DNA from 3 places in the Pseudoxanthomonas sp. LjRoot206 genome. Region 1 is predicted to be linked to each of the others. Evidence: predicted binding sites of a transcription regulator. Region 1 holds the regulator's gene; each other region holds the start of a gene.
The links. The regulator FliA, encoded in region 1, starts transcription of late flagellar genes. The targets are predictions, from matches to a motif close to TAAAGTTTNNCNNNCNNNGGCCGATAA.
Positions count from the first base shown of each region.

Region 2: the regulator FliA is predicted to act here: its motif matches at 6,513-6,539, upstream of AC04MD_RS19540 (HDOD domain-containing protein).
Region 3: the regulator FliA is predicted to act here: its motif matches at 8,717-8,743, upstream of AC04MD_RS15680 (chemotaxis protein).

Region 1 covers NZ_JBGFFI010000009.1:2,625-12,630, reverse strand. Annotated here, with positions in the region: gene AC04MD_RS19805 (efflux RND transporter periplasmic adaptor subunit) at 1-680, opposite strand, end outside; gene AC04MD_RS19800 (TolC family protein) at 677-1,966, opposite strand; gene AC04MD_RS19795 (hypothetical protein) at 2,029-2,415, opposite strand; gene flhB (flagellar biosynthesis protein FlhB) at 2,527-3,657, shown strand; gene flhA (flagellar biosynthesis protein FlhA) at 3,654-5,738, shown strand; gene flhF (flagellar biosynthesis protein FlhF) at 5,908-7,587, shown strand; gene AC04MD_RS19775 (MinD/ParA family protein) at 7,577-8,455, shown strand; gene AC04MD_RS19770 (RNA polymerase sigma factor FliA) at 8,452-9,204, shown strand; gene AC04MD_RS19765 (chemotaxis response regulator CheY) at 9,401-9,781, shown strand; gene AC04MD_RS19760 (protein phosphatase CheZ) at 9,781-10,006, shown strand, end outside.
Region 2 covers NZ_JBGFFI010000008.1:4,744-14,749, reverse strand. Annotated here, with positions in the region: gene AC04MD_RS19575 (phosphatidate cytidylyltransferase) at 1-506, opposite strand, end outside; gene uppS (polyprenyl diphosphate synthase) at 520-1,278, opposite strand; gene frr (ribosome recycling factor) at 1,287-1,844, opposite strand; gene AC04MD_RS19560 (cation diffusion facilitator family transporter) at 1,922-2,851, opposite strand; gene pyrH (UMP kinase) at 3,024-3,749, opposite strand; gene AC04MD_RS19550 (cupin domain-containing protein) at 3,803-4,162, opposite strand; gene AC04MD_RS19545 (AIM24 family protein) at 4,228-4,923, shown strand; gene AC04MD_RS19540 (HDOD domain-containing protein) at 4,945-6,435, opposite strand; gene tsf (translation elongation factor Ts) at 6,652-7,530, opposite strand; gene rpsB (30S ribosomal protein S2) at 7,728-8,531, opposite strand; gene map (type I methionyl aminopeptidase) at 8,853-9,629, shown strand; gene glnD ([protein-PII] uridylyltransferase) at 9,626-10,006, shown strand, end outside.
Region 3 covers NZ_JBGFFI010000005.1:43,516-53,521, forward strand. Annotated here, with positions in the region: gene AC04MD_RS15635 (protein-glutamate methylesterase/protein-glutamine glutaminase) at 1-691, shown strand, start outside; gene AC04MD_RS15640 (methyl-accepting chemotaxis protein) at 972-2,162, shown strand; gene AC04MD_RS15645 (sensor histidine kinase) at 2,298-2,927, shown strand; gene AC04MD_RS15650 (EAL domain-containing protein) at 2,924-4,639, shown strand; gene AC04MD_RS15655 (GIY-YIG nuclease family protein) at 4,632-4,898, shown strand; gene AC04MD_RS15660 (ATP-binding protein) at 5,022-6,173, opposite strand; gene AC04MD_RS15665 (flagellar protein FlgN) at 6,362-6,706, opposite strand; gene flgM (flagellar biosynthesis anti-sigma factor FlgM) at 6,712-7,020, opposite strand; gene flgA (flagellar basal body P-ring formation chaperone FlgA) at 7,189-7,836, opposite strand; gene AC04MD_RS15680 (chemotaxis protein) at 8,751-9,704, shown strand; gene flgB (flagellar basal body rod protein FlgB) at 9,888-10,006, shown strand, end outside.

The DNA of each region.
Region 1 (10,006 bases):
GTCAGGCTGAGGTTGCTTTCGACCGTCGCCAGCGTCTGGCCGGCCTGTACACGGTCGCCGACGTTGACGGCAAGGCGGCGGATCGGGCCCGGGAAGCGCGCGGCCACATTGGCCACGCGTCCTTCGACCGGCGTCAGCAGGCCCTGCACCTCGTGCTCGTCGGCGATCGTGCCGGCCTGCACCGGCGCGACGCGGATGCCGGAGTCGCCGGCGATCTTCGCACCGATGGTGGTGCGGCCTTCGTAGCTGTCGTAGGTCCAGCGCAGCGAATTGCCTTCGACCTTGGCCAGCACCTCGACATCGAAGGAATGCGGTTCGCCGACCACGCTCTTCGCCAGCAGGCTGCCATCGGCCTGCGGCAGCAATACATGGTTCTCGCGCACGTTGCCGAGGCGGACAAGCCGGACCTCCACGCTGCCCGCGGTCGCCGGCAGCGGTTTGCCGTCGCGGTACAGCCAGGCCTGGTAGGTGGGCGGCGTACCGGACTCGGCGATGGCCAGTTCGACGCGATAGCCGTCCTGCACCAGCAGGCGGCCACCATGCTTGCCGCGCGCGGCTTCTTCCGCCCCGTGCTCCTCACCGTCGTGGCCATGACCGTCTTCGGCGTGGTCATCCTTGCCGCCGCAGGCGGCCAGCATCAGCGAAAGCACCAATGCGCTCATCAGGAGACGTAATGTCATGGGATCGTTCCTTCTTCTGGGGCGGCGGGAGCGGCGACGAACGCCTGCCCGGTAAGCCGCTGGATTTCGATCAGGGCCGCCTGCGCATCGAGTGCGGCGTCCAGTTGCTGGCGACGCGTCGCCGTGGTCTCGGACTGCAGCTGCGCCCATTCCAGGTAGCTGATGGCGCCACCTCGATAAGCGCGTTCGGCCGCCTGTTCCGCGTGCAGCAGGCGCGGGAGCACGTCGTCGCGCGTGCGCTGCACGTCGATCTGCGCCACGCGGTAGCGGCCATGCGCGTCGGTCAGCGTGGAATAGAGCGCGATGTCGCGCGATTCGCGCTCGATCTCCAGCGCCGCGAGGTCCGCTTCGGCGGCGCGGATCTCGGGTGCGGCGCGGCGGGCGCCGCCCAAGGCCAGCGATACGCCACCGACCAGCGCGCTATCGCCGCTGTCCTGTATCCGGCGGACACCCACCTGCCAGTCGAGATCGGGAGTGGAAGCGGTCCGTGCCAACCGGACCCGTGCTTCACGGATGCGGCGCTCGTCGGCGAACTGGGCCAGTTCCGGCGTGCCTTCCAGCAGGGCTGCCAGGTCGGCCACGTCGGTGACCACGGGCAACGCCAGCGGATCGCCGGCGGCGACCTCGAAGCGCGGTGCCCGCTCGCCCCACAGCGCCGCCAGGTGCTGGCGCGCGGCGGCCTGCTGCTGGTCGGCACGCATCAGGGCCAGTTCGGCGCGCGCCAGCGCCGCCTGCGCGGTCAGCACGACCGATTCCGGCGATGCGCCGGCCTGCAGACGCTGCCGCGCGCCGGCGACGGTACGCCGCCGCTGCGCGATGTCCTGCTCGGCGATGCGCTGCTGTGCCCGTGCGCCGGCGACGGCGAGGTAGCGGCGCGCGACATCGGCGAGCAGGTCCAGGCGCTGGGTTTCGCGCTGCATCGCGAGTGCGTCGATGCGCGACTGCGCCAGCGCGCGGCGTGCATCGAGCTTGCCGCCGCGCTCGAGCACGCCGGCGAGCGTCAGCGTGGCTTCGGCCTGGCGGACGCCGCTCGCGGCACCGCTGCCGAGGACGTTTTCCACGTCCAGGCCGGCCCGCAGCGCTGGCCGCAGCAATGCGGCCTCGCGCTCGGCGAGCAGGGTTTCGGTACGCGCACCGAACAGGCGCAGGTCGGGATGGACACGGGCGACCCGCGCGATGGCATCGTCCAGTGTCAGGGTCTCAGAGGGAACAGCAAGCGATGGCGCCTGTGCGTGCACGCACGGCGCGATCGCGAAGGCGGCCAATGCCGCCAGTCGCAACCACATGGGAAGTCTCCGGAATCGGTGATGGAACGCCGGCGCGACGCGAGGTCAGGCCGGCCGCGGCATCACGCGGAGATCGGAGGACGCAGCAGCGAGGCGCGCGGCGCGTGCGCCACCGGCACCGTCGCCATGACGGGGACCGCGACGGGCAGGACCATGGCCGGCACGCGCATCGGTGCCGGCATGATGGCCGTCAGGTGGCCGCAGCAATGGCTGGCATGCATCAGCGCATGCAGCAGGTCGCGTTCGCCGTCATCGCCATCGGCATGCGCGTGGCCGCCGGCCGCGCCGGCATGTTCGTTGACGGCGTGCAGGTGCTCGTTGCCGCTGCCAAGTTCGTGCAGGTCGCCGAGCGACGCCAGCACGGGATTGGCAAGTACCGCCAGCAACAGCACCGCCAGCGCGGGCAGGCGCAGCAGGGCGAAGCGGCGTTGGCGGAGGAAGCGGAGCATCGGCAGGCATCGTAGTCGCCCCCCGTGACGTTAGGCAATTTCACGCCGGGATTCCGCGTCGGAATGGAACGGGTCTTGCAGAGACCGCCGCGACCCCGTCGGAAACACGCCATGTCTGAGCAGGACGAAAGCGGCGAACGCACCGAATTACCCACCGAGAAACGACTTCGCGAAGCCCGTGAGCAGGGCAACATCCCGCGTTCGCGCGAGCTGGCGACGGCGGCGGTGTTCGGTGCGGGCGTGCTGGCGATCATCGGCATGGGCCCCGGCCTGGCGCGCAACGCGCTGGGCTGGATGAAGATCGCGCTGACCCCCGATCCCATGCTGATGCGCCAGCCGGACCAGCTGTTCGGCTATGTCGGGCTGATGATGCTGAAGCTGCTGGTCGCGATCGCGCCAGTAGCCGGCATCTGCGTGCTGGCCGGCCTGGCCGCGCCGGTGGCGATGAGCGGCCTTCGGTTTTCGCAGAAGTCGCTGATGCCCGATTTCAAGCGCCTGAACCCCGCCTCCGGCCTCAAGCGCCTGTACGGCGCCGAGAGCGTGGCCGAACTGCTCAAATCCCTGCTGCGCGTGGCCCTGATCGGCGGCGCGGCGGTGATCTGCCTGAAGCTGGGCCTGAATCCGTTGCGCGAGCTGCTGACCATGCCGCTGGAGCAGGCGGTGCGCAGCGGCCTGAAGTTCACCAGCACCCTGCTGCTGGCGACCACCGGAGGGCTGATCCTGCTCGCCGCCATCGATGCCCCGTACCAGAAGTGGAACTGGCTGCGGAAGCTGAAGATGACCCGCGAAGAGCTGCGCAAGGAGATGAAGGAGAGCGAGGGCAGCCCGGAGGTGAAGGGCCGCATCCGCCAGATGCAGCACCAGATGTCGCAGCGCCGGATGATGGAAGACGTGCCGAAGGCCGACGTGATCGTGGTCAACCCGACCCACTACGCCGTGGCGCTGAAGTACCAGGCCGGCCAGATGGGCGCCCCCACCGTGGTCGCCAAGGGCGTGGACGAGCTGGCCCTGCGCATCCGCGAGGTCGCCGACGCCCATCGCATCGCCATCGTCTCCGCGCCGCCTTTGGCACGCGCCTTGTATCGCGAAGGTCAGCTTGGCCGGGAGATACCCGTGAGACTGTACGCCGCCGTCGCCCAGATCCTGTCCTACGTGTACCAGCTGCGTGCCTGGCGCGTGGGCGAGGCCCCCCTGCCCGACCTGCCGTCCCTCGACGTGGATGAGCACGGAGGCAAGGCATGAGTGCGCAACCGGCCGGCGGCCTGCGCTGGATGGACATGCTGAAGAACGGCCTGGGCGCGCCGCTGGTGGTACTGGCGCTGCTGGCCATGATCGTGGTGCCGCTGGCACCGCCGGTGCTGGACGCGCTCTTCAGCTTCAACATCGCCATTTCGCTGGTGGTGCTGCTGGCGGTGATCTACGTGAAGCGCCCGCTGGACTTCACGATCTTCCCGATCATCCTGCTGATGACCACCATGCTGCGGCTGGCGCTGAACGTGGCGTCCACCCGCGTGATCCTGCTCAACGGCCAGGACGGCCATGACGCTGCCGGCAAGGTCATCGCCGCGTTCGGCGAATTCGTGGTGGGCGGCAATTACGCCGTCGGCATCGTGGTGTTCGCCATCCTGACCATCATCAACTTCGTGGTCATCACCAAGGGCGCGGGCCGCATCGCCGAAGTGTCGGCCCGCTTCATCCTGGACGCGATGCCCGGCAAGCAGATGGCCATCGACGCCGACCTCAACGCCGGCGTGCTGACCCGCGAGGAAGCCAAGGCGCGCCGCGAGGAAGTCCGCGCGGAAGCCGACTTCTACGGCTCGATGGACGGTGCCAACAAGTTCATCCGCGGCGACGCCATCGCCGGGATCCTGATCCTGTTCATCAACCTCATCGGCGGATTCGCCGTGGGCATGTTCCAGCACGGCATGCCGGCGGCCGAGGCGGCCTCGACCTATACGCTCCTGTCGATCGGCGACGGCCTGGTCGCCCAGCTGCCCGCCCTGCTGGTGTCGTCGGCGGTGGCCATGCTGGTCACCCGCGCCTCGCGCTCGGAAGACATGGGCCAGGCCGTCATGGGCCAGGCCTTCGGCCAGCACAAGGCGCTGGCGGTGGCCGCCGGCGTGCTGGGCCTGGTCGGGCTGGTGCCCGGCATGCCCAACGTCGCCTTTTTGACGCTGGCCGCCGGCATCGGCTACCTGGCCTGGAAGATGTGGAAGCGGACCCAGGAGGGGCCCGAGGCCGCCGCCGGCGACGTGCCTGCACTGACCGGCCCGGGCGCGGCGCCCGACCGCAATGCCGAACTGACCTGGGACGAGCTGCGCCCGGTCGATCCGCTGGGCCTGGAGGTCGGTTACCGGCTGATCCCGCTGGTCGACAAGAATCAGGGCGGCGAACTGATGTCGCGCATCAAGGCGGTGCGCCGCAAGCTGACCCAGGACCTCGGCTTCCTGGTGCCGCCGGTGCATATCCGCGACAACCTGGAGCTGCCGTCCAACGGCTACCGCCTGCTGGTGCACGGCGTGCCGGTCGCGTCGGCGGAGATCCACCCCGACCGCGAACTCGCGCTCGACCCGGGCGGCGCCTTCGGCACCATCGACGGCATTCCCGGCAAGGATCCGGCGTTCGGCCTGGACGCGGTGTGGATCCAGTCGCACCAGAAGGCCACCGCCGAATCGCTGGGCTATACCGTGGTCGATCCGGCCACGGTGATGGCCACCCACCTCTCGCACCTGGTGCGCGAACACGCGCCGGAACTGCTGGGCCACGAGGAAGTGCAGCAGCTGCTGGCGCAGCTGGGCCGCAGCGCGCCGAAGCTGGTCGAGGACCTCACCCCGAAGGCGCTGCCGCTGGCCACCGTGGTGCGCGTGCTGCAGAACCTGCTGATCGAGCGCGTGCCGATCCGCCAACTGCGCCGCATCGCCGAGTCGCTGGTCGAGTTCGCCCCGCAGAACACCGATCCGGCCGCGCTCACCGCCGCCGTGCGCACCTCGCTGGGCCGTTTCATCGTGCAGGAGATCTCCGGGATGGCGCCGGAACTGCCCGTCTATACCTTGGCGCCGAATCTGGAACGCGTCTTGCAGGACAGCACCCAGGGAACCGGCGCGGCGCTGGAACCGGGACTGGCGGAACGCCTGCACCAGAGCCTCGCCGACGTGGTGACCAAGCAGGAATCCCGCAGCGAGCCTGCGGTGGTGCTGGTACCGGGAACGGTCCGCGCCGCCCTCGCCCGCCTGGTCCGCCACAGCGTCCCCTCGCTGTCGGTGCTGGCCTACAGCGAGGTTCCCGAGGACAAGCGGTTGAAGCTGGTCGGCACGATCAGTTGAAAGCCGGGATTGGGGAATGGGGATTCGGGATTCGCCACAAGCGGCTCCCTGTTATCGGAGAGCGATCGAATGAAAACGACAACTCGAATCCATCTGCATCGCCGAAAACGATGCTCTGCTCCTGCTCCTGCGAATGCCGAATCCCCAATCCCGAATCCCGGCTCCTGACATGAAAATCAAACGCTTCGTTGCTCCCGACATGCGCACCGCCTTCGCGATGGTGCGGCAGGAACACGGTCCGGACGCGGTGATCCTGTCCAACCGCGTCACCGAGGACGGCGTGGAAATCGTCGCCGCCAGCAATTACGACGAAGCGCTGGTGAAGCACACCCTGGACGCGATGCGCCCGGCCACGCCCGCCGCTCCGTTGCATCCGCTGCTCGACCCTGCGCCGCAGGGACCGGCCGCGAACGCGCCGACCCTGTCGCCCGCCGAAGCCGCCGCCAGCTACTTCTCCCGTCGCCAGTCGGCCGCGCCCGCCGCTCCGGCCGCACCGCGTGCCGAGACGACGAAGCCTGTCGCCCCCGCGCCTGCTCCGGTCGCCGCGATCGCACCGATCGTGGCGCCGCGCGCACCGGCCGCCGAGACTCCGGCGCCGGTCGTGCGCGACCTCGCGCCGCTGCTGATCGAACCCGAATCCTTCGCCGCCAAGCTGGCTGCCTGCCTCCCCGCCGCGCCCGCCAACGAACCGGTCGCCGCGATCGAGCCCATCGCGCCGCCGCGCCGTCCGGTCGCACCGCGCGTCGAGGCCGACGACACCCTGGACCTGGACACGCTGCTGCCGTCCATTGCGCCGCCGGTGTCGCTGCCCGACCCGGAGCCGGCACCTGTCGCGGCCCTGCACGCCAGCCGCATCACCGCGGCCACCCCCGCGCCGGTACCCGCTGCCGTCACCGTGCCGACGCTGACCGTCGTCACCGACGATGCCGCGCAGGCCCGCGAAAGCGACGAACAACTGGTGCAGATGCGCGGCGAACTGTCCGCCATGCGCGAGATGATCGAGCGCGAGATGCACCGCCTCACCGACGAGCGCCTGCGCGGCTCGCCGGTGCGCATGCAGGCGATGGAGCTGATGGAAGACTACGGCTTCGACGCCGGCATCACCCGCGACATCGCCCTGCAGATCCCCGCCGACACCGAACTGCACCGCGGCCGCGGCCTGATGCTGGGCCTGCTGTCGAAGAAGCTGCCGGTGCTCGACACCGACCTGCTGGACACCGGCGGCGTCATCGCCCTGGTCGGTCCCACCGGTGCCGGCAAGACCACGACCATCGCCAAGCTGGCGGCCTGCTTCGCGCAGCGCCACAACGCCCGCGACGTGGCGCTGGTCACCACCGACACCGTGCGCGTCGGCGGCCGCGAACAGCTGCACGGCTACGGTCGCCAGCTCGGCATCGCCGTGCACGAGGCCGACAGCGCGCAGACCCTGGCGCTGGTGCTGGAACGCCTGCGCGACTACAAGCTGGTGCTGATCGACACCGCCGGCCTCGGCCAGCGCGACCGCAACCTGGTCGGCCAGCTCAACTGGCTGCGCGCCTCCGGCCAGGTCAAGACCCTGCTGTGCCTGCCGGCCAATTCGCACTTCTCCGACCTGGACGAAGTGGTCCGCCGCTTCAGCACCGTGCAGCCGCAAGGCGTGGTGCTCACCAAGCTGGACGAGACCGGCCGCCTGGGCAGCGCACTGAGCGTGGTCGTCGACCACCAGTTGCCGATGACCTGGGTGACCGACGGCCAGCGCGTCCCCGACGACCTCCACCGCGCCAACAGCGCCCACCTCGTGCTGCGGCTGGACCAGCTGCGCCGCGAAGCCGATGAACCCTGCTCGACCGAGGCCACCCATGTCGCCTGATCACCCGCTGCAGACCAACCCCCGCAGCACCCCGCCGTTGCCCGGCGCCTTCCATCCCGTGCGTGTCGTCGCCGTCACCGGCGGCAAGGGCGGCGTGGGCAAGACCAATGTGTCGGTCAACCTCGCCGTGTCGCTGGCCGAAATGGGCAAGCGCACGCTGCTGATGGACGCCGACCTCGGCCTGGCCAACGTCGACGTACTGCTCGGCCTGTCGCCCAAGTTCACCCTGGCCGACCTGATCGCCGGCCGTTGTGGGCTGGAAGACGTACTGCTGGAAGGTCCCGAAGGCGTGCTGGTGGTACCGGCCTCGTCGGGTTTCCGCCACATGGCCGAACTGACGCCGGCCGAGCATGTCGGCCTGGTCAACGTGTTCTCCGAACTGCAGCGCGCCCTCGACTTCATGGTGGTCGATACGGCCGCCGGCATCAGCGACAGCGTGCTGACCTTCTGCCAGGCCGCGCAGGACACCGTGGTGGTGGTCTGCGACGAACCGGCCTCGATCACCGACGCCTACGCACTGATCAAGGTACTGGCGCGCGAACGCGGCCTGGACCGTGTCCACGTCGTCGCGAACATGGTCCGCGACCCCAACGAGGGCCGCAAGCTGTACGAAAAGCTCGCCCGCGTCTGCGAACGTTTCCTCGGCGATGTCGCCCTGCACTACCTGGGCGCCGTACCGCAGGACGACTGGCTGCGCCGTGCGGTGCAGCGCCAGCAGCCAGTGGTGAAGGCCTACCCGGGCAGCCCGTCCGCCCGCGCCATCACCGATATCGCCCGCACCACCGCGCGTTGGCAGCCGCCGGTCGGCGCGCGCGGCAACGTGGAGTTCTTCGTCGAACGCCTGATCCAGCGCGGGGTGGCCGCATGAACACCGCCGCCGCCCAGTACCGCGCCGTCCAGCGCGGCAATGCCAACGACTTCGTCACCCAGCACGCCGACCTGGTGCGCCGCATCGCCCACCACCTGGCGGCTCGGCTGCCGGCCAGCGTGGAGATCGACGACCTGGTGCAGGCCGGCATGATCGGCCTGCTGGAAGCCTCGCGCAGCTACGACGCCGAACAGGGCGCCTCGTTCGAGACCTACGCCTCGATCCGCATCCGCGGCTCGATGATCGACGAGATCCGTCGCGGCGACTGGGTACCGCGCTCGGTCCACCGCCGCGCCCGCCAGGCCGCGGCCACCGTGCGCGAGATCGAGCAGCGCACCGGCCGTGCCGCCATCGCCACCGAAGTGGCGAGCGCGATGGAGATGCCGTTGCCCGAATACCTGCGCCTGATGGAAGACGCCGCGCGCGGCCAGGTGTTGAGTCTGGAATCGCACATCGACGACCACGGCGAGCCCAACACCACGCGCACCGGCGGTCCGTCGCCGCAGCAGAACCTGGAGCGCAGCGAGTTCCGCCAGCAACTGGTCAAGTGCATCGGCCAGCTGCCCGAACGCGAGCAGCTGGTGCTGTCGATGTACTACGAACAGGAACTCAACCTGAAGGAAATCGGCGCGGTGCTCGGCGTGAGCGAATCCCGCGTCTGCCAGATCCACGGCCAGGCGATGGTGCGCCTGCGTGGACGCCTGCAGGTCTTCGAGAAGGCCGATGCGGGACTGGAAGACGACGAGTGACCCAGGCAACCCCATGACCCTGTAGGAGCGCCCTGGGGCGCGATGCGTTTCGGTCGATGCGAGCAAAAGCATCGCGCCCGAGGGCGCTCCTACAAGAGCAGCTTTAGCGTTCGCCTAAATCTTTCCCGCCCCCGGCCGATATCCCCACCAGTCCCACCGTCCACGCAACACCGGAGCACCCGTGACCAACAAGAACATGCGCATCCTCATCGTGGATGACTTCTCCACGATGCGCCGCATCATCAAGAACCTGCTCAACGACCTGGGCTACACGAACACGGCCGAGGCCGACGACGGCAACACCGCGCTGGTCGCGCTGGCCCAGGGCAGCTTCGATTTCGTGGTCACCGACTGGAACATGCCCGGCATGACCGGCATCGAACTGCTCAAGTCGATCCGCGCCGACGACCGCTTCAAGACCCTGCCGGTGCTGATGGTGACCGCCGAGGCCAAGCGCGAGCAGATCATCGAAGCCGCGCAGAACGGCGTGAACGGCTACATCATCAAGCCGTTCACGGCGCAGACGCTGGAAGAGAAGCTCGGAAAGATCTTCGAACGCCTGGGAGCGGCCGCCTGATGAACGCCGTCGCCGACGCCACCGGCGCCCGTGCGGCGCTGGTGGAAAAACTGCAGACCGCGCTCGATGCCCTGGAACAGGGCGACGAAGCCGGCTGGCGCCGCGAACTGGACGCCATCGCCGCCTGGCGCACGCAGCCGATGATGCAGGGCCTGGGTCGCCTGGCCCGCGAGCTGGCGCAGACGCTGGGCGAACTGCCGCCGACCGACGCCGGCGAACTCGACG
Region 2 (10,006 bases), on a different contig from region 1:
CCCGCGAAGTAGGCGCCGCTGTCGGCGGCCCACACGATGGCCAGCGCGACGAACAGCCAGATATGCCCGTTCGGCTGCGACGAGTGGATCAGGCCCAGTGCGCACCAGGCCGGCACCACGGCGAGCGTGCCTGCCGCCAGCTTGAACACGCGCGCCCAAGTCTCGTGGTCGGAGGCGAAGGTGAAGAAACGCAGCCACAGCAGCGCCAGCAGCCACCAGACCACGCCGACGAGGGCCATCAGGCGCAGCGGCACCAGGTCGGTGGCGTCGCCCGACCCGCGCGACGCCCACACCAGGGCGACCATCACCAGCAGGTTGGCGGTCAGTAGCACCGTGCGCTGCAGGGTGTCGTCGATCTCGGCGAGCTTGAACCATTCCCACAGGCCGACGAGGAATACCAATGCGGCCAGCATGGCCAGCCAGGAGGTGGGCAGCAGCAGGATCGCGCCGATGGCGAAGGGCGCCATCACCAGTGCGGCGATGACACGGGTACGGGTCGCGCTCATGCGGGATTCGCTCTCATGCAGGGCTCTGCTCGGTGGCGCTGCCGGCGACCTGGGCGCTGGTCAGGCCGAAGCGGCGCTCGCGCTGCGCGAACTCGTCCAGCGCGCGCTGCAGCAGCGCGGCGTCCAGGTCGGGCCACAGCACGTCGGTGAACCAGAGTTCGGTGTAGGCCAGCTGCCACAGCAGGAAGTTGCTGATGCGGTGGTCGCCGCCGGTACGGATGAAGAGGTCGGGGGGCGGCAGGTCGGCCAGGGCGACGTGCGCGCCGAGCGCGGCTTCGTCGATGTCCTCCGGTCGCAGCCGGCCGGCCGCGACATCGGCGGCCAGCGCGCGCGCCGCGTGCGCGATGTCCTGGCGCCCGCCGTAGCTTGCGGCGATGACCAAGTGCAGGCGCTGGTTGCCGCGGGTCAGCGCCTCGGCGGCGTCCATCCTCGAGCGGATGTCGGCGGAGAACCGCGCGCGGTCGCCGATGAAGCGCACGCGCACCTCGCGCCGGTGCAGTTCGTCGACCTCACGGTCGAGCGCGTTGAGGAACAGCTTCATCAGCGCGCCGACTTCTTCTTCCGGCCTGCCCCAGTTCTCGCTGGAGAACGCGAACAGCGTCAGCGCGCCGATACCGCGTTCCAGGCAGAAGTCGATGCAGACATTGACCGCGCGGGCGCCGGCACGGTGGCCGATCACGCGCGGGCGGCGTCGGCGTTCCGCCCAGCGCCCGTTGCCGTCCATGATGACGGCCAGGTGGCGGGGCACGGACGCGGGGACGGCAGGGGACATGGCAGTCCTCAGACCGCCATCAGTTCCTGTTCCTTGGCCTTGACGACGTCATCGACGTCCTTGATGGACTTGTCGGTGAGCTTCTGGATCTCGTCTTCCGTCTTGCGCTCTTCGTCCTCGGTGATCTGCTTGTCCTTCAGCAGGTCCTTGACCTGTTGGTTGGCATCGCGGCGGATGTTGCGGATCGCGACCTTGGCGTCTTCGCCTTCGCCATGGACCACCTTGGACAGCTCCTTGCGGCGCTCCTCGGTCAGGGCGGGCAGGTTCAGGCGGATGGTGGTGCCGGCGGTGTTGGGGGTCAGGCCCAGGTCGGAGGCCAGGATGGCCTTCTCGACCGCGCCGACCATCTGCTTCTCCCACGGGGTGATCGTCAGCGAGCGGGAATCGGAGATGGTCACCGTGGCGACCTGGCTCAGCGGCATGTCCGAGCCGTAGTAGTTGACCTTCAGGTGCTCGACCAGGGCCGTCGACGCGCGACCGGTACGGACCTTCACCAGCGTGTGGCGGAGCGCTTCGATGCTCTTGGTCATGCGCGCCTGCGCGTCTTTCTTGATGTCGTTGAGCATCGCCCTTTCCGTTGCAAAGCCTGTAAACGACCGATTATAGGGCGATTCGCGGCCGTTGCCGACCGCCTGCGGGCTGTTCAGTGCGAATGATGCGGTGCCGCATCATGCAGGTCGTGGCCGCATCCGGCGCCGCGTTCGATCTGCAGGGTCGCGTGGTTGATGCCGAACCGGTCGTCCAGCGCGTGCACGGTGGCATCGATGAAGGCGTCGTGGTCGTCCTCCCGCGCCCGTACCAGATGCGCGGTCAACGCGATCTCGTTGGCGCCGAGCGACCAGATATGCAGGTGGTGCACGGCCGATACGCCGGGCTGCTCCTGCAGGAACGTGCGGACCTCGTCCGGATCCACGTGGCCCGGTACAGCGTCCATCGCGGCGTCGAAGCTGGCACGCAGCAATCCCCACGACCCGACCGCGACCACCACCGCGATCAGCAGCGCCGTGGCCGGATCGAGCCAGGCCCAGCCCAAGGTGGCCATGCCGACACCCGCCAACACGGCTGCGAGCGAGACCGCGGCATCGGCCATCAGGTGCAGGAAGGCGCCGCGCTTGTTCAGGTCGTGCGCGTGGCCGTCCTTCACGAGCCAGGCGGCACCGAGATTGACCAGGATGCCGAGCGAGGCGACCACGATGACGGGCGTGGCGGGAATCTCAGGTGGCGCGCTGAACCGCCGGAAGGCTTCCCACCCGAGCGCGCCCGAGAACACCACCAGCAGGACCGCGTTGGCGAGCGGCGAAAGCAGGGTCGCGCGGCGCCAGCCGTAGGTATGTCGGCCGCGTGGCCGGCGGCCGGCGAGGGCGGCGGCGCCCCAGGCCAGCGCCAGTCCCAGCACGTCACCTAGGTTGTGCAACGCATCCGACAGCAGCGCCAGCGAGTTGGTATGGAAACCGTAACCCGCTTCGATGGCGGTGTAAGCGAGATTGATCAGGGTGACCCACGCGAAGGCGCGTGTCGCCGACGCCTGTGGATGGGCGTGCGCCCCGTGTCCGTGATGGTGTCCGTGTCCCATGGCGGAAGGGTGCCGGCCGGGCGCGGCCGGACACTATTACAGGGCTAAAGCGGGCGCACGAAACCCCCGACGCCCATGAACGCTCTGCAGGAGCGGGCCAGGCCCGCGATGCTCTGCTCGGCGTTGCCGGAGAAGCATCGCGCCTTTGGAGCGCTCCAGAGGGACGGCGCCGTCAGTTGCGGCCCTTCACCAGCGTGCCAACGTGTTCGCCGCGCAGGATGCGCATCAGGTTGCCGGGCACCGACAGGTCGTAGATGCGCAGCGGCACGTCGCTGTCGCGGCACAGCGCGAACGCGGCCGTGTCCATCACCTGCAGGTCGCGGGCGATCACGTCGTCGTAGGTCAGCTGGTCGTAACGCACCGCATCGGCGTGCTTGCTGGGGTCCTTGTCGTAGACGCCGTCCACCTTGGTGGCCTTCAGCAGCAGGTCCGCGCCGATCTCGATCGCGCGCAGCGCGGCGCCGGAGTCGGTGGTGAAGAACGGGTTGCCGGTGCCGGCCGCGAAGATCGCGATGCGGCCCTTTTCCAGGTGGCGGATCGCGCGGCGGCGGATGTAGTCCTCGCACACGTCGTTGATCTTGATGGCGCTCATCACGCGGCACTTGGCGCCGAGCTTCTCCAGCGCATCCTGCATGGCCAGGGCGTTGATGACCGTGGCCAGCATGCCCATCTGGTCGCCGGTGACGCGGTCCATGCCGCCGGCCGCCAGTCCGGCGCCGCGGAAGATGTTGCCGCCGCCGATCACCAGGCCCACTTCCGCCCCGGCGTCGCGCGCCTCGATGATCTCGCGGGCGATGCGGGTGATGACCTTGGGGTCGATGCCGTAGTCCTCGGACCCCATCAGCGCTTCGCCGGACAGTTTGAGCAGGATGCGGCGATAGACGAGCGGTGCGGGCATGGGAGATCTCGGCGTGGGGGCAAACGGCGCAATTCTAGCCGAGTGAGCGTCCCTCAGTCGCCGGGTTCGTAGATCGCGTAGAGCTTGCGCGCCGTTTCCAGCACTTCCCAGACGCCGGAGAAGCCCGCCGGCACGACGAAACTCTGGCCGGCCTCCAGTGTCACCACCTCTTCACCGCCGTCGCCACGCAGGCGCACACGACCGCTGAGCAGGTGGCAGAACTCGTGCTCGGTGTACTGCACGCGCCAGGCGCCCACGTCGCCCTCCCAGACGCCGCAGTGGAACCGCTCGTCCTGCGACGAGTAGGCATTGCCGACGGCCTGCTGCGGCTGGCCTGCCACCAGCCGGTCGGCGGCGACCGGGGCGCGGCTGGTTTCATCCGGCGTGTGCGATACGGCAACGATGCGGGGCATGGGCGGCACCTGGGATCGGGGCCGTTATCATGACCTTCCCTTTCGGCAGCCATCAAGGAACGACCATGAGCGTGCGCACCCTGCAGGAATTCATCGCCTCGTCGCGGGAGAAGGACGCCAGTCCGGAGGCCTTCGAACTGGAAAGCCCCCATCTGCTCGAGGTGCGGCTGAACGGTCTGGTCTGGGCCAAGGCCGGCGCCATGGTCGCGCGCAAGGGCGCGGTGAAATTCACCCGCCAGGGCGTGCTGGAGCAGGGCCTGGGCAACCTGCTGAAGAAGGCGGTCAGCGGCGAGGGCATGCAGCTGATGAAGATCGAGGGCGAGGGGCGCGTCTACCTGGCCGATGCCGGCAAGCGGATCACCCTGCTGCGGCTGGCCGGCGAATCCATCTTCGTCAACGGCAACGACGTACTGGCGGTGGAGTCGGGCGTCGAGAGCCGCATCACCATGATGCGCAAGGTCGCTGGCATGCTGTCGGGCGGCCTGTTCAACGTGCGCCTGAGCGGACATGGCATCGTGGCCATCACCTCGCACTACGAGCCGCTGACGCTGCCGGTGAATGCGCAGACCGGGCCGGTGTTCACCGATCCCAATGCGACGGTGGCCTGGTCGGGCGGCCTGACACCGGAAATCATCACCGACATTTCGTTCGGCACGCTGCTGGGTCGCGGCTCGGGCGAGAGCATCCAACTGCGCTTCGCGGGTGACGGTTGGGTGGTCGTGCAGCCTTACGAGGAAGTGGCGCTGCAGCCGCGGCAGTAACCGCAGCCCCGCGTCGGCGCGTCAGGCGCCGGCGCCCACCGAGACGCGGTTGCGGCCTTGGCGCTTGGCGCCGTACAGCGCTTCGTCGGCAGCACGCAGCAGGTCGTCGACGTGGCGGAACTGTTCCAGCGCGCCCTGCGTGGCCAGGCCGGCGGAGAAGGTGATGTGCAGCGGCTGGCCGTTGACGTGCGCCATGGCCGCGCCGGAGACCTCGGACAGGATGCGGCGTACCACGTGGGCGGCCGCGTCCTCGTTGATGCCGGGCAGCACCACCAGGAACTCCTCGCCGCCGTAGCGGGCGACGATGTCGCTGCTGCGCACGTGGCGCATCAGCGACCTGGCGAAGTTGCGCAGCACCTCGTCGCCGACCAGATGGCCCCAGCGGTCGTTGACCTGCTTGAAGTCGTCCAGGTCGATGAAGGCGATCGACAGCGGCCACCCATGGCGCGTGGCGGCGTCGAACTCCTTCTCGAGTACTTCTTCTAGCTGGCTGCGGTTGTAGGCGCCGGTCAGCGGATCGCGGCGGACTTCCTCGGCCAGGCGGCGGGCACGGTCCTCGTGCTCGTCGGCTTCCTTGCGCGCACGCGCGGCTTCCTGGATCTCGCGCAGGTTGCGTACCACCAGCAGCTCGCGCGCCTGGTCCAGCAGGGCCTGGATGCGGGCGGGCGGCGCGGGCGGGACGTCGAACATCGCGCAGACCTCCGGCAGGGCGGCGATCATGTCCTCGGTCAGTGCGAGGAACGCGGCATAGTCCAGACCCAGGCGCGTGGCCGCCTGCAGTGCGGCCTGGCGGTGTGCCTCTTCGGTGCGCGCTTCGTCCGTACCTGCGATCCAGATGTCGGCGACGTACCCCGACACCGCGACGCAGGCATTGAAGGTCGTATCGGAGGCGGGCGTTTCGCTCTCCATGATCGCTTCGCGCAGCAGCGCCGGCAGGTTCCACTGCCGCGCCAGCCAGCCGCCGACGATAGCGTGGTCGCAGCCGAGCAGTTCGCGCTCGGCCGCCAGCAGGGCCGTGTTGCCTTCGGCCCGCTCGACGAGTCGTGCATAGTCGTCGCCCAGCACTTCCAGCAGGGCGAGCACGCCGATGTCCTGCAGCAGGCCGGCGAGCATCAGTTCCTCGGCCTTGCGCATGCCGGCGTGCTGGCCCAGCAGGCGGCACGCCAGTGCGGCGATCACGCTGCGGCGCCAGACGCGTTCCTGCGCGACCGGATGCGTGCCGCTGCCGCAGCGCGCCAGCGAGAAGCCCAGCGCCAGCGTCAACGTCGCGTTGAGGCCCAGCACCGTCAGCGCCTGCGACAGGTTCTCCACCCGGCGACGGCTGGCGTAGAGCGGAGAGTTGGCGATGCGCAGCATGCGCGCGCTCAGTGCGGCATCCAGGCCGATCGCATCGGCCGCCGTCGCCATCACCACCTCGGGATCCTGCGCCAGTTCGATGATGCGCAACGCCACGCCCGGCGGGCTAGGCAGGTTGCGGCAGTTCGAGAGCTGGGATTCGAGTTCGGGACGCATCCGGGTGCGCACTACGCAGAAGAAAAGTGGCGGGCAGCATGCCAGCAAAGCGTGACGGAATGTCAGCTTTGTAAACAATTTCGGCGCAGGAACGGCAAACTTTAGTCGCGGGCGACGAGCGGTCGTGCGACGCGACGACGCAGGTCTGGCGCATCGCAGGAACAGAAAAAGCCGCGGTTTCCCGCGGCTTTTCCGGTGAAGCGGAGAGCGCTTGGCTTACGCCAGGCCGGCCTGCTTCATCACTTCGGCGGCGTAGTCTTCCACCACCTTCTCGATGCCTTCGCCGACCACCAGGCGCTGGAAGCCGATCACGTCGGCGCCAGCGGCCTTGACCACCTGCTCGACCGACTTGTCGCTGTCCAGCACGTACGGCTGGCCGTACAGGGTCACTTCGTTGACGATCTTGTTGATCTTGCCGGAGATGATCTTCTCCAGGATGTCGGCCGGCTTGGCCTTGTCCTTGTCCGACATCTTGGCCAGCTCGATTTCCTTCTCCTTCGCCACGAACTCGGCCGGCACGTCGGCGGCCTTGTTGTGCGGGGGGTTCATCGCGGCGATGTGCATCGCCAGGCCGCGGGCCAGCTCGGCGTCGCCGCCCTTGACCTCGACCAGCACGCCGATCTTGCCGCCGTGCACGTAGGCCGCGACGTTGTTGGCGCTGTCGATGGCGACCAGGCGACGGATCTGCATGTTCTCGCCCAGCTTGGCGATGGCGGCGGCGCGGGCTTCCTCGACGGTCTCGCCCGAGGCCAGCTTGGCGCTCTTCAGCGCTTCCACGTCGGCGGCGCCGGAGGTCAGCGCGGCCTGCGCGATGGCGTCGGTGAAGGCGATGAAGTTGGCGTCCTTGGCGACGAAGTCGGTCTCGGAGTTGATCTCGACCAGCACGGCCTTGCCGCCGTCCTGGGCCACGGCCACGCGGCCTTCGGCGGTGACGCGGTCAGCCTTCTTGTCGGCCTTGGCCAGGCCCGACTTGCGCAGCCACTCGGCCGCGGCGTCGATGTCGGCGTTGTTCTCGGTGAGCGCCTTCTTGCACTCCATCATGCCGGCGCCGGTGCGCTCGCGCAGTTCCTTGACCAGGGAAGCGGTGATTTCCACGGGATTACCTCTGTTTGGATTGGCAAAGCCCCTCTCCCGTCGGGAGAGGGGTTGGGGTGAGGGTCCGGTGGAGTCGTGACGCGTTGAACGCCAGCGTGCTTGCCGTACCCTCATCCGCCCTTCGGGCACCTTCTCCCGGGGGGAGAAGGAAGAACATGGGCCGCCGCGCAGCATGGCGCGGCGGCATTGCAGCCGGATTACTCGGCAGCGGCTTCGTCGGACTTCTTGCCGGCGGCCTTCTTGGCCGGGGCGCGACGCGCACCCTTGTCGTCGCCGCCTTCGGCGAACTCTTCCTCGCGCACGGTGGCGGCGTTCGGCGAGGCAGCCTTGCCTTCCAGCACGGCGTCGGCGGCGGCACGGGCGTACAGCTGCACGGCGCGAATAGCGTCATCGTTGCCGGGGATGGCGTAGTCGACCAGGGCCGGGTCGTAGTTCGAGTCGACCACCGCGATCACCGGGATGCCGAGCTTCTTGGCTTCCTTGATGGCGATGTCTTCATGGCCGATGTCGATGACGAACAGGGCGTCCGGCAGGCGGTTCATTTCCTTGATGCCGCCCAGCGAGGCCAGCAGCTTCTCGCGCTCGCGGCGCAGGCCCAGCACTTCGTGCTTGACCAGCTTGTCGAACGTGCCGTCGGTTTCAGCGGCTTCCAGTTCCTTCAGGCGGGCGACCGACTTCTTCACGGTGGCGAAGTTGGTCAGCGTGCCGCCCAGCCAGCGCTGGGTCATGAACGGCATGCCGCAACGCTCGGCTTCTTCCTTCACAGCTTCGCGCGCGCTGCGCTTGGTGCCCAGGAACAGGATGGTGCCGCGCTTCTGCGCGACGCCCGAGATGAAGTTCATCGCGTCGTTGAACAGCGGAACGGTCTTCTCGAGGTTGATGATGTGGATCTTGCCGCGGGCACCGAAGATGTACGGTGCCATCTTGGGGTTCCAGTAGCGGGTCTGGTGGCCGAAATGGACGCCGGCTTCCAGCATCTGGCGCATGGTGACTTGGGGCATTGAAGTGACTCCATCGAAGGGGAACCCACCGTCCGGTTCAATGGAGGACGGCGCCGGTGAAGGCGGGGTTCCGGGGTTGGGCCTCCCTGCGGCTTCCGTGTCCGAACCCTTCAGCGAAGGGCACCCCGGCACGGGTTGGGGCAGCAGGTGTGGATTCGTCGGTGTCGCCCGACGTGGGCGGTCCGGCCGGGCAGGCCCGGGCGCGAAGCCGCGGGAGTATAGCCGGTCAGGGCGGGCCGCCGCAAACCGTGGGGTCGCTCGGGCCGGGTGGAACTGCCCCGGGGCGTTCAGCTGCCGCGCCAAATGGGGGATAATCGGCCAATGGCCATCCAGCTCAAGACCCAAGAAGACCTCGCCCAGATGCGCATCGCCGGCCGCCTGGCCGCGGAGGTGCTGCAGGTAGTCGCCCCGCACGTGAAGCCGGGCGTGACCACCGCCGAACTGGACCGCATCTGCCACGATCACATCGTTAACGTGCAGAAGGCGATCCCGGCGAACGTGGGCTACAAGGGCTTCCCCGCGACCGTCTGCACCTCGGTCAACAACGTCATCTGCCACGGCATTCCCAGCGAGGGTAAGGTGCTGAAGGACGGCGACATCCTCAATATCGACGTTACCGTCATCAAGGACGGCTGGCATGGCGACACCAGCCGGATGTACCTGGTCGGCACGCCGTCGGTGATGGCGAAGCGGCTGGTGGATACGACCCGCGAGGCCATGTTCCGCGGCATCCGGGCGGTAAAGCCGGGCGCCACCTTGGGCGACGTGGGTCACGCGATCCAGCAATACGCCGAAGGCGAGCGTTTCAGCGTGGTCCGGGAGTACTGCGGCCACGGCATCGGCAAGGTCTACCACGACGAGCCGCAGGTGCTGCACTACGGCCGCCCCGGCGAAGGCGTGGTGCTGAAGCCCGGCATGACCTTCACCATCGAACCGATGATCAACGAGGGCGCGCGGCACACGAAGGTGCTGCCCGACGGCTGGACCGTGGTGACCAAGGACCGCAAGCTGTCGGCCCAGTGGGAACACACGGTGGCCGTGACCGAGGACGGCGTCGAGATCCTGACCCGCGTGCCCGGCGACGACAACGACCTGTGAGCACCCCTGCAGCCGCGAACGGACAGGCGACGCGGCTTCCGGACATCGGCCCGGATGTGGCCTGGTCGGCCGCTGCGCGCGCGTCGCTCGGCCATACCGATGCGCGGCTGGACAAGCGTTTCGACCAAGACGACGGCATGGACCGCATCCTCGCGCTGCGCGCGCGGGCGGTCGACCACCTGCTGAAGGACGCGTGGCTGCGGTGTATTCCGGCAGATGCGCCGATGGCGCTGTTCGCGGTCGGCGGCTACGGTCGCGGCGAGCTGTTCCCGCATTCCGACGTCGACGTGCTGGTGCTGGCTGCGGCGGACGTCCAGCAGGCGCACCACGGTGCGGTCGCGCGCCTGTTCGCGCTGCTGTGGGATGCCGGGCTGCCG
Region 3 (10,006 bases), on a different contig from region 1:
CGCCAAGGTCAAGACGGCGGCGAAAGCGCGCGTGCGCCCGCTGGCGCGTACGGGTGCGCCGCGCGTCGGCCTGGACACGGCCCTGCCCGCGCCGCCCGCCCTGCGCTTCCGCACCACCGACCGGCTGATCGCCATCGGCGCCTCCGCCGGCGGCACCGAAGCCCTGCGCGTGGTGCTGGAGCAGATGCCCGCCGACGCACCCGCGATCGTGCTGACCCAGCATATTCCCGCCGGTTTCAGCCGCGCTTTCGCCGAACGGCTGGACCGCCACTCGGCCATGGCCGTGCGCGAGGCCAGCGATGGCGAGGCCATCCTGCCCGGCCATGCCTACCTGCCGCCCGGCGGCCAGCACATGCGGATCATCCGCGACGGCGCGCGCTGGCGGGCCCGCATCGACGACGGCCCGGCGGTGAACCGCCACAAGCCGGCGGTCGACGTGCTGTTCCGCTCGGTCGCGCAGAGCGCCGGCGGCAACGCGGTCGGCGCCATCCTCACCGGCATGGGCGACGACGGCGCGCGGGGCCTGCTGGAGATGAGCCGGGCCGGCGCGCCCACGCTGGTGCAGGACGAAGCGACCAGCGTGGTCTGGGGCATGCCCGGCGCCGCCATGCGCCTGGGCGCGGCCAAGGAAGCCCTGCCGCTGGAACGCATCGCCCAGCGCCTGCTCGACCTGGCGGCGGCGATCGCCTGAGCACCGATCCTGCGGAAGCGACTGTAGGAGCGACGTAAGTCGCGACCGCACGCCTACCGGCTCACCGATGTCCGGTGCATAGGAGAAGCGGTCACGGGCGGACATCTCACCCCATGCAGCCCATGACCCCTGCATGGCGCGGTCGCGACTGACGTCGCTCCTACCACAAGCCGCAACGCCGGTCACAGATCGCCGGCCACCGCAAAACCGCCGGATTTCCCGCCTAAAGAGCCGTTCCCCACGGCCGATACTCATCAGTGAGCTTCAGCAGAGAGCACCCATGTATTCGCGCATCCTGGTTCGTCTGGCGGCACCCCTCATCCTGACCGTGCTGTTCCCGGTGTCGGTCGGTTTCGACTGGCCCAACGCCCTGCAATGGGCGCTGCTGACATCACTGACCCTGGCCTGGCTGATCTTCGCCTGGCTGACCGTCGTGAACTCGCATCAGATTTCCCCCGAGCACGCCAGCGTCGTGCGTGAGCAGGATGCCCTGCTCACCGAACTGCGCCGCTTCGTCAACAACGAGATCGAAGGCTCGCGTGGTGAGATCGACCGTGCCCGCGAGCTGATCCGCGAGGCCGTCAACAACCTGGGTGGCAGCTTCGACGCGATGAACCGCAAGTCGCGCGAACAGAGCGCGGCGATCTCCCGCATCATCGATCGCAACGGCGACGGCGACCGTGCCGGCGTGGACGTGGCGCGCTTCGCCCAGAACGCCAGCCAGCGCATGGAGCAGTTGGTCGAAGCGCTGGAGCAGGTGGCCGGCCAGAGCGGCACCACCGTGCACCACATCGACGACATGGCGCAGCACCTGGACGGCATCTTCTCGCTGCTGGAAGACGTCAAGTCGATCGCCGACCAGACCAACCTGCTGGCGCTGAACGCGGCCATCGAAGCCGCGCGTGCCGGCGAAGCCGGTCGCGGGTTCGCGGTGGTGGCCGACGAGGTGCGCAACCTGTCCGAGCGCTCCACCGCCTTCAACGAGCAGATCCGCAAGCTGGCCCACAGCTCCAAGGAATCGATCGCCAAGGTGCGCGACACCGTGTCGAACATGGCCTCGCGCGACCTCGACCGCTCGCGGGAAGCGCGCAGCGAAGCGGCCGGCATGCTGAACCAGGTCGCGGCGATCAACGCCTCGCTGGGCGACGGCATGCGCGAGGTCTCGGTCTGCGGCCACGCCATCGACGCCAGCGTCGCCGAGGCGGTCCGCTCGCTGCAGTTCGAGGACATCGCCACCCAGTCGCTGGGCAGCGCGCAGACCCACCTGGACCGCCTGACCGCGATCAACAAGGAAGCGCTGGCCCTGCAGGAACTGCTGCACCGCTCCGGCGGCGCCACCGACAACGAACTGCTCAGCGCGCTGCGCCTGATCGGCAACCGCCTGCGCGACCAGCGCACCGAGTGGGAGCGCCCGCCGCACAAGCCGGTCGCGCAGCAGAACATGGGTGCGGGTACCGTCGAGCTGTTCTGATCGCGCGACGGCAACGCAGGAACGACGACACGGGGCGGCCAGCGATGGCCGCCCCGTGTCCGTTCGGGACGACGTCGCGCCATCACGCCGTGGCCCGGCTGGCATACTGCGACCGTACCCGTCTCTACGCCGCCCATGCCGACGACGCCTCCAGACCTGCTGTTGCAGCTGTTCCGCCTGCAGGAAGCCGACCGCCATCGCGTCGGTCGCGCCCTGCACAACCAGGTCGGGCAGTCGCTGTCGGCGATCCGCATGGGCGCGCACCTGGTGCAGTCCGAGGACGATCCGGAGATCCGCCGGGAAGACCTGCAGGAGATCATCCGCGCGAGCGACGAAGCGGTCGCGCTCGTGCGCGACCTGCATGCGACGCTGCATCCGCCGCAACTGGACTCGATCGGCCTGGATGCCGCCCTGCGTGCCGAACACGAGCGACTGTTTCCTGGTGCTGGCATCGCACTGGCCGGGTTGCCGCATCCGCTGGCGACGGACCGCGCACTGGTCGCGTTCCGCATCGCGCAGACCGTGATGCGCACCGCCTCGCGGGCGCACAACGCGCTGGTCCTGATGCTCGCAGGGGACGAGGACGCAACGGGCGCGACGACCCTCGACCTGCAATCGGATGCCGACATCGACTGCGCGGACCTGCCCTTGCTGCAGGCGCTGGCCGCCATGGTGGACGGCAGGCTCGACGCCATGACGGGCACGCATTGGCGACTTCGCCTACCCTATGGGCCCCTGCCCGCCACCCCCGCCGATCCCGCGTGAATTCCGAGCACGCCCACCTGCCCCGCCTGCCGCGCCTCGGTGCCGGCGAACCCGACCTGCAACGCATGGTCGAGTCCGCCACCAACGACGGCACGCCGTTGATGCTGCTGTACCTGGACATCGACCACTTCCGCTCGATCAACGAGAACATGGGCGTGGAAGTCGGCGACGAAGCGCTGGCCATCCTCAGCGACCGCCTGCAGCAGGCACTGGGTCCGGACGCGCGCGCCTGGCGCCACGGCAGCGACGAATTCATCGTGGCGGTACCGCGCGTACCGGGCACGCTGCCGCCGGAGCGCTTCGGCGACCAGCTGCGCGAGCAGATCGAACTGCCGATGACGGTGCTGCCGTACACCCTGTTCCTGACCGGCACGCTTGGCGTGGCATTGTGCCCGGAGCATGCCGACACCGCGTCGGGCCTGCTGCAATGCGCGGAAAGCGCGATGGAACAGGCCAAGCACGAGGGCATGAACCTGGTGCGCCTGTACCGGCGCGGCGCCGCGATCACCGCGCGCAGCGACAGCATCATCGCGCGGCAGATCGTCAACGCCATCCACCACAACGAACTGCGCCTGTTCTACCAGCCGCAGATCAATGCGCACGACGGCCGCGTCATCGGCATGGAGACGCTGCTGCGCTGGTACTCGCCCGCGCTGGGCCTGCTGGTGCCGGAACGCTTCATGCACGTGGCAGAGAAGCTCGGCGTCATCGTGCAGATCGGCGACTGGGTGCTGCGCAACGCCTTCAAGCAGGCGCGCGTCTGGCGCGACTGGGGCTTCGACGACTTCGAGATCGCGGTCAACGTCTCCACCCTGCAGCTGCTGCGCCCCAGCTTCGTGTCCGAAGTGCTGGAGGCGATGCAGGAAGCCGGCATCCCGCCGCAGATGGTGGTGCTGGAAGTCCGCCAGAACGCGCTGGCCAAGGACATGAACCTGGTCCACCGCACGCTGGCGCAGCTGCACCGCGAGGGTGTGCGGCTGACGCTGGACGATTTCGGCATGGGCGATTCCAACCTGGATTCGCTGGTGCGCTTCTCGGTGGACAAGATCAAGATCGACCGCAATTTCGTGAAGGGCGTGCCGTCCGGCAACCGCGAGGTCGCCATCACCTGCGCCATCATCGCGATGGGCCACCAGCTGGGCATGAAGGTCATCGCACATGGCGTGGAGACCGACATGCAGTTGGGCTTCCTGCGCCGCAACCAGTGCGACATGTTCCAGGGCCATCTGTTCGGCGAGCCGATGTCGGCCGAGGACGCCGGCGCCGTGTTGCGCCGCCGCTACCTGCGTGCCGACGCGTTCGCCGCCACCAAGCCCGACCGCACGCTGCTGCTGCTGGATGACGAAGAGAACATCCTGCGATCGCTGGTACGCCTGTTCCGCCGCGACGGCTACCGCATCCTCGCCGCCAGCAACGTCACCGATGCTTTCGAACTGCTGGCCACCAACGATGTGCAGGTCATCCTGTCCGACCAGCGCATGTCGGACATGAGCGGCACCGAGTTCCTCGGCCGCGTGCGCCTGCTGTACCCGGACACGGTGCGCCTGGTGCTGTCCGGCTACACCGACCTGGCCACGGTGACCGAGGCGATCAACCGCGGCGAGATCTACCGCTTCCTGACCAAGCCGTGGAACGACGACGACCTGCGCGAACACATCCGCCAGGCCTTCACCACCTACGAGAACCAGCCGCACCACCGCGCGCATGCCTGACAGCGGAGCGCCGACGCCGGCAGGTTGGTGCCTGTACCTGCTCGAATGCCGCAGCGGCAGCTTCTACGCCGGCATCACCAACCGTCTGGAGGCGCGCTATGCCGCGCATGTCGCCGGCACCGGCGCGAAGTACACGCGCGCGAACCCGCCGGTGCGCGTGCTGGCCAGCCGCAGTTATCCGGACCGCAGCGCGGCGTCGCGCGCAGAGGCGGAGCTGAAGCGGTTGCCGCGGGCGAAGAAGCTGGCGTTTTTCGAATAGTTACGCCGTCATTCCGGCGAACGCCGGAATCCATCTTGATCTTGCCTGACTGTTGCACGGCGAAAAACATCAACATGGGTCCCAGCGTGCGCTGGGACGACGAACATCAGCGATCAGAATCACTCACGCCGCGTCGGCGGCCGGCTGGCGGATCGGCAGGGTGATGCGGAAGCAGGCGCCAGCACCGGGCACGTTGCGCGCTTCGATGCGGCCGTTGTGCTTCTTGACGATGCCGTAGGAGATCGACAGGCCCAGCCCGGTGCCGCTGCCGACCGGCTTGGTGGTGAAGAACGGATCGAAGATGCGCTGCAGGATCTCGTCGGGAATGCCGTGGCCGCTGTCCTGGACCTCGACCCAGACCTCCTCGCCTTCCACGCCGGTGCTGACCGTGATCGTGCCGCGTTCGTCGATGGCGTGGCTGGCGTTGAGCAGGATGTTCATGAACACCTGGTTCAACTCCGACGGTCGGCACTGCACCAGCGGCAGCTTGCCGTAGTGCTTCTCCAGCGTGACCTTGTACTTCAGCTCGTTCCAGATGATGTTGATGGTGGAATCCAGACCGGCGTGCAGGTCGGCGGATTTCCAGCTGTCGTCGCGGCCCGAGTACGAGAAGTCCTTCAGGTTGCGCACGATCGCGGTGACCCGCTCGATGCCCTCGCGCGATTCGGACATCAGCTGCGGCAGGTCGCCGGTGATGAAGTCGATGTCGGAACGCGCGCGCAGGTCTTCGATCTCGGGCAGCATCGCCTTCGGGTCCGGCAGGCGCAGCGCGCGCTCGTAGACCTCGATCAGCGAGAACAGGCTGTGCAGGTATTCCTGCAGCGAGCCGAGGTTGGAATGCACGTAGCCGATCGGATTGTTGATCTCGTGCGCGACGCCGGCGGCCAGCTGGCCGATGGACGCCATCTTCTCGGACTGCACCAGCTGTTCCTGCGCACCGGCCAGGCGCACCAGCGTCTGGCGCAGCTGCGCATGGCGGCGCTGCAGTTCCTGCTGGCGCGCATGCGCCTCGCTGACGTCGTGGAAGACGACCATGCAATGACCGCCGCCGGGGCTGTCGTGGAAGTAGGCGCGCACCTGCAGCACCAGGCCATCGTCGAGCGTCAGGTCGGCATTCCAGCGGCCGGTCTCGCGCGCGGTGCGGATCGCATCGGCCGGCAGCAGCCGCGACAGCGCGCCGAGCGCATCGGCCTCGTCGTTGACCAGCGCGCGCGCGGCGGCGTTGGCGTGCAACGGGCGCGCATCGCCCCGGCACAGCAGGTACCCATCGTCCATCAGTTCGGCCAGCGCCTTCAGGTCGGCGAAGCTCGGGATGTCGTCGACGGTGCAGGCGCCGGAAGGCGGAGTCGTAAGCGGGTCTGTGGCCACGGATGGATCGGGTGGCGGCGATGGGGCGCCAGTATCCGGCGCGGCCGCAGGAGCGGCAAGGTGCGGAGTCGCAGTTTGCGGATCCGGCACCAGGCTCAGGCGACCGCGAGCGGGCGCGGCGCGGAGGCCGTCGAGGTCTGGCCCTGCGCGTCGTAGGCGCCGTGGCTTTCGGTGCGGCCAAGATGGCGCAGCGCCCAGTTCACTTCGCGGCGCCGGCGCGCCAGCAGGATGCCGTTGGCGTGGTTCTTGTCGGCCAGGTCGGCCAGGCTTTCGCGCAGGTCGTCGGGGAAGCCGAAGCCGGCGGCGGCGGTTTCCAGCGCGCGCAGCGCATCCAGTTTGTCCTGCGTGCAGCGCACGAGCGCTTCCACGTCGTGCTCGACGATGGCGCGACGCTCCTCTTCCAGGGCCGCGGACAGTCGCTGGAGGGACGCGTGCGTCATCGTGCTCAGCCGCCCAGCTGGTCTTCCAGGCCCAGCATGCCGTCGGCGATCGCCTCGGCGTTGATCTTGTACGTGCCTGCCTGCAGTGCTTCGCGCACGGCCGCCACGCGGGCTTCGTTGATCGCCGGGGCCGCGGCCAGTTCGCGCTGCATCGCCTGCAGGCTGGTGGCTTCGCCGGTCAGTCGCAGGCTGTCGCCCGCCGCACTGGCTTCCACGGGGCTGGAACGATCGGCGCCGGCGGAGGCCACACGGCCGCTCACGGGGCCGGTGGTGCGGATGGCGGCAGGGGGAGTGCCTTCGATTTTCTGGTTCATGTCAGTCGCCTGTAACAGGGTTCATAGGAGTTATCGGCCGCCACCCGGTGGACTTTAGTGACGGATCGCACAATTCCGAGGGGACACCGGATTTCGCCCGATGTCCTTCCACCCAGCGTCGGTATCGGCCCTCTCCCGGACATCTTGAGGGCGGATGTGGATTTTTTTTCATCGACTCACCCAGACGTCGCCGCCCGCCCCCACGATTCCCTGCACCACGCGGCGCGAGGACAGGTTTTCGACGGTCACCCGCTCGTTCTCGCCGGCATCGCCGAGCGCCTTGCCGGCTACGCGGACTTCCACCCCGCCACGGCGGGACACCAGTGCCACGTTGTCGCCGCGGCGGATGAGGCGCTGGGCGACCAGGTCGGTCGAGGCCAGCACCGATCCGGCCGACAGCATGCGGCGCGCGACGCGGCCCACGGCCTGGGCCGGATCCGCCACCGCCGCACCGACAATGCGCGAAGCGTCGCGGCGCTCGGCGACGAAGGCGTCGGCCGTAATCGTTTCGCCGGGCGCGACGCCGCGCGCCAGCACCAGCACGGTCTGGCTGCGGCGCACGCGCACCGGCACGAACAGGCGCCAGCCGGCATCCTGCGGACAGCTGACTTCCACGCTGTTGCTGCCCTGCACGCGCGCAACCAGCGCGGCGCCGCAGCGTGGCAGGCGCAGGGCGGGATCGAGCGTGGCGTCGGCTTCGCTGCCGGCCGGCAGGGCGCCGAGAGCGGCGGCCTTGATGCTGTCGACCGGCTGGAAGTCGGCGGCCAGGACGCTGCATGCGGTCAGGGCGCCGATCAGGGCGAAGGTGAGGCGCAGCATGGGCGGGGTCCGGAGGTTCATCGGCGGGGAAGCTGCAAGCGGTGTGCCAGTCAAGCCCCTCTCCCCGCGGGAGAGGGGTTGGGGTGAGGGGCAACGGAGCCCGTGTCCTCAGGCCGCCCCTGGCAGCCACCACATCCGCGACGAGCCTTTGGTTCGCTGGCCTTGCGGGATGGATCTTCTTTTACTCAGCCATGGCGCCGCTCGCCGCGGGGGCCTTACTTTTCTTTGCTTGTGCAAAGAAAAGTAAGCAAAAGAAAGCACACGCCGGCGGTCCGCCCGCCGCACGCGGCGGGTACGCAGTCCCGGCGGGAATTTTCGTACGGGGCATCCTGCCCCGGCCGAAAACGGCGCACGTCCTGTGCGCCGCCCTGCGGGTTTTACCCGCCGTGACTGCCGGACCTCAGGGGGCCCGAGAGCCAAAGCCGACGCGTCGCGGTTGCTCCTGCTTTTCGGGCTCCCCATGAGGCACGGCGAGTGGGCCGGGTACAACCCGAAGGGCGCCGTCATGGATGACGGGGTTTTCGTATGGCACATGGATGTGCCATACGAAAATTCCCGGCCCGCTCGCGGACCCGGAGCGAAGCGCAGGGCGTGCCGCCTGGGGCGTGTTTCTTTGGTTCCTTTCTTTGCACGAGCAAAGAAGCGCTTCTCAACAGCCGAATGGCTGGTCAAGGGACGCCACCCGCGGCGAGCGGCACCATGCTTGCAGGTCAGGCGACCATCCCGTCAGGCCAAGAAAGCCGAAGCGGCAGCGTGCCTCTGGCTAGGTCCAATGTCCGCACAGGCGATGGACTCCGTTACCCCTCACCCCAACCCCTCTCCCAGCGGGAGAGCGGCTGAAAGGAAGGGAGAGGGGCTTTGAGCTGGCCCCTCCCGCTCAAGACCCCTGCCCGATGGCCGATATGCTGGACATGACCCAGGACCTGCTCAACCGCATCGACCAGCGCACCCGCCTGGCCGGCCACAACCGCCTCGCCCTGCTGCTGTTCCGCCTGGGCGGGCGTCAGCTTTTTGGCGTCAACGTCTTCAAGGTTCAGGAAGTCCTGCGCCGCCCCGGCCTGTTCCAGCTGCCCGGCCTGCCCACCGAGTTCGTCGGCGTCGCCGACGTGCGCGGCCGCTCGGTGCCCGTGCTCGACCTGGGCCTGAGCATCCGCCACCCCGAGCGCGACCCCAACCCCGAGAACGCCCCCAACTACCTGGTCGTCACCGAGTTCAACCGCTCCGTGCAGGGCTTCCTGGTCAGCGGCGTCGAGCGCATCGTCAACATCGCAGTGGAAGACATCCACCCGCCGCCGGAACTGGGCGCGGAAAACAGCTTCCTCACCGCCGTGACGCGGTTCCAGGGCGAACTGATCCAGGTGATCGACGTGGAAAGCGTGCTGGCCGACATCTGCCAGTCGCGCATGGACGCCACCCTCGCCCCCGAGATGGCGCTGCCCGCCGATGCCCCGCCGATGCAGGTGCTGGTGGTCGACGACTCCCGCGTCGCCCGCTCGCAGATCCGCAGTGTGCTGGAGCAGCTGGGCGTCACCGCCACCCTGCTGTCGGACGGCCGCCAGGCACTGGACCATCTCTTGCAGGTGCACGCCGCCGGCGAGAACCCGGCCGAGCGCTACGCCATGGTCATCTCGGACATCGAGATGCCGGCCATGGACGGCTACACGCTGACGACGGAAATCCGGCGCCATCCTGGCCTGGCCGGCCTCTACGTACTGCTGCACACGTCGCTGTCGGGCGTGTTCAACAACGCCATGGTCGAACGGGTGGGCGCCAATGCCTTCGTGGCCAAGTACAGCCCGCACGAGCTGGCGGAGCACGTGCTGTTCCGGCTGAACCAGGTGGCCTCGGCGCGCATGGCGGCCTGAACCGTCGTCCCAGCGCACGCTGGGACCCATCTGCTTTTCCCGCTCGCCGGGTAAAAAGCAGAGCTCAGATCAAGGTGGATCCCAGCGTTCGCTGGGATGACGGGATCGGCACGCCGGTATGGGGGCTCGCTTTCTGGCACACCGCTTGCAACTGCCCCGGCAACGGTCTGCCGGAGCGGTGCCATGTCCAATCCCATCTCCAATTACCTGGGCGTCCACGCCACGGCGCTGCCGCTGCGTGAGCAGCGCATGCAGCTGATCGCCAGCAACCTGTCCAACGCCGACACGCCGAACTTCAAGGC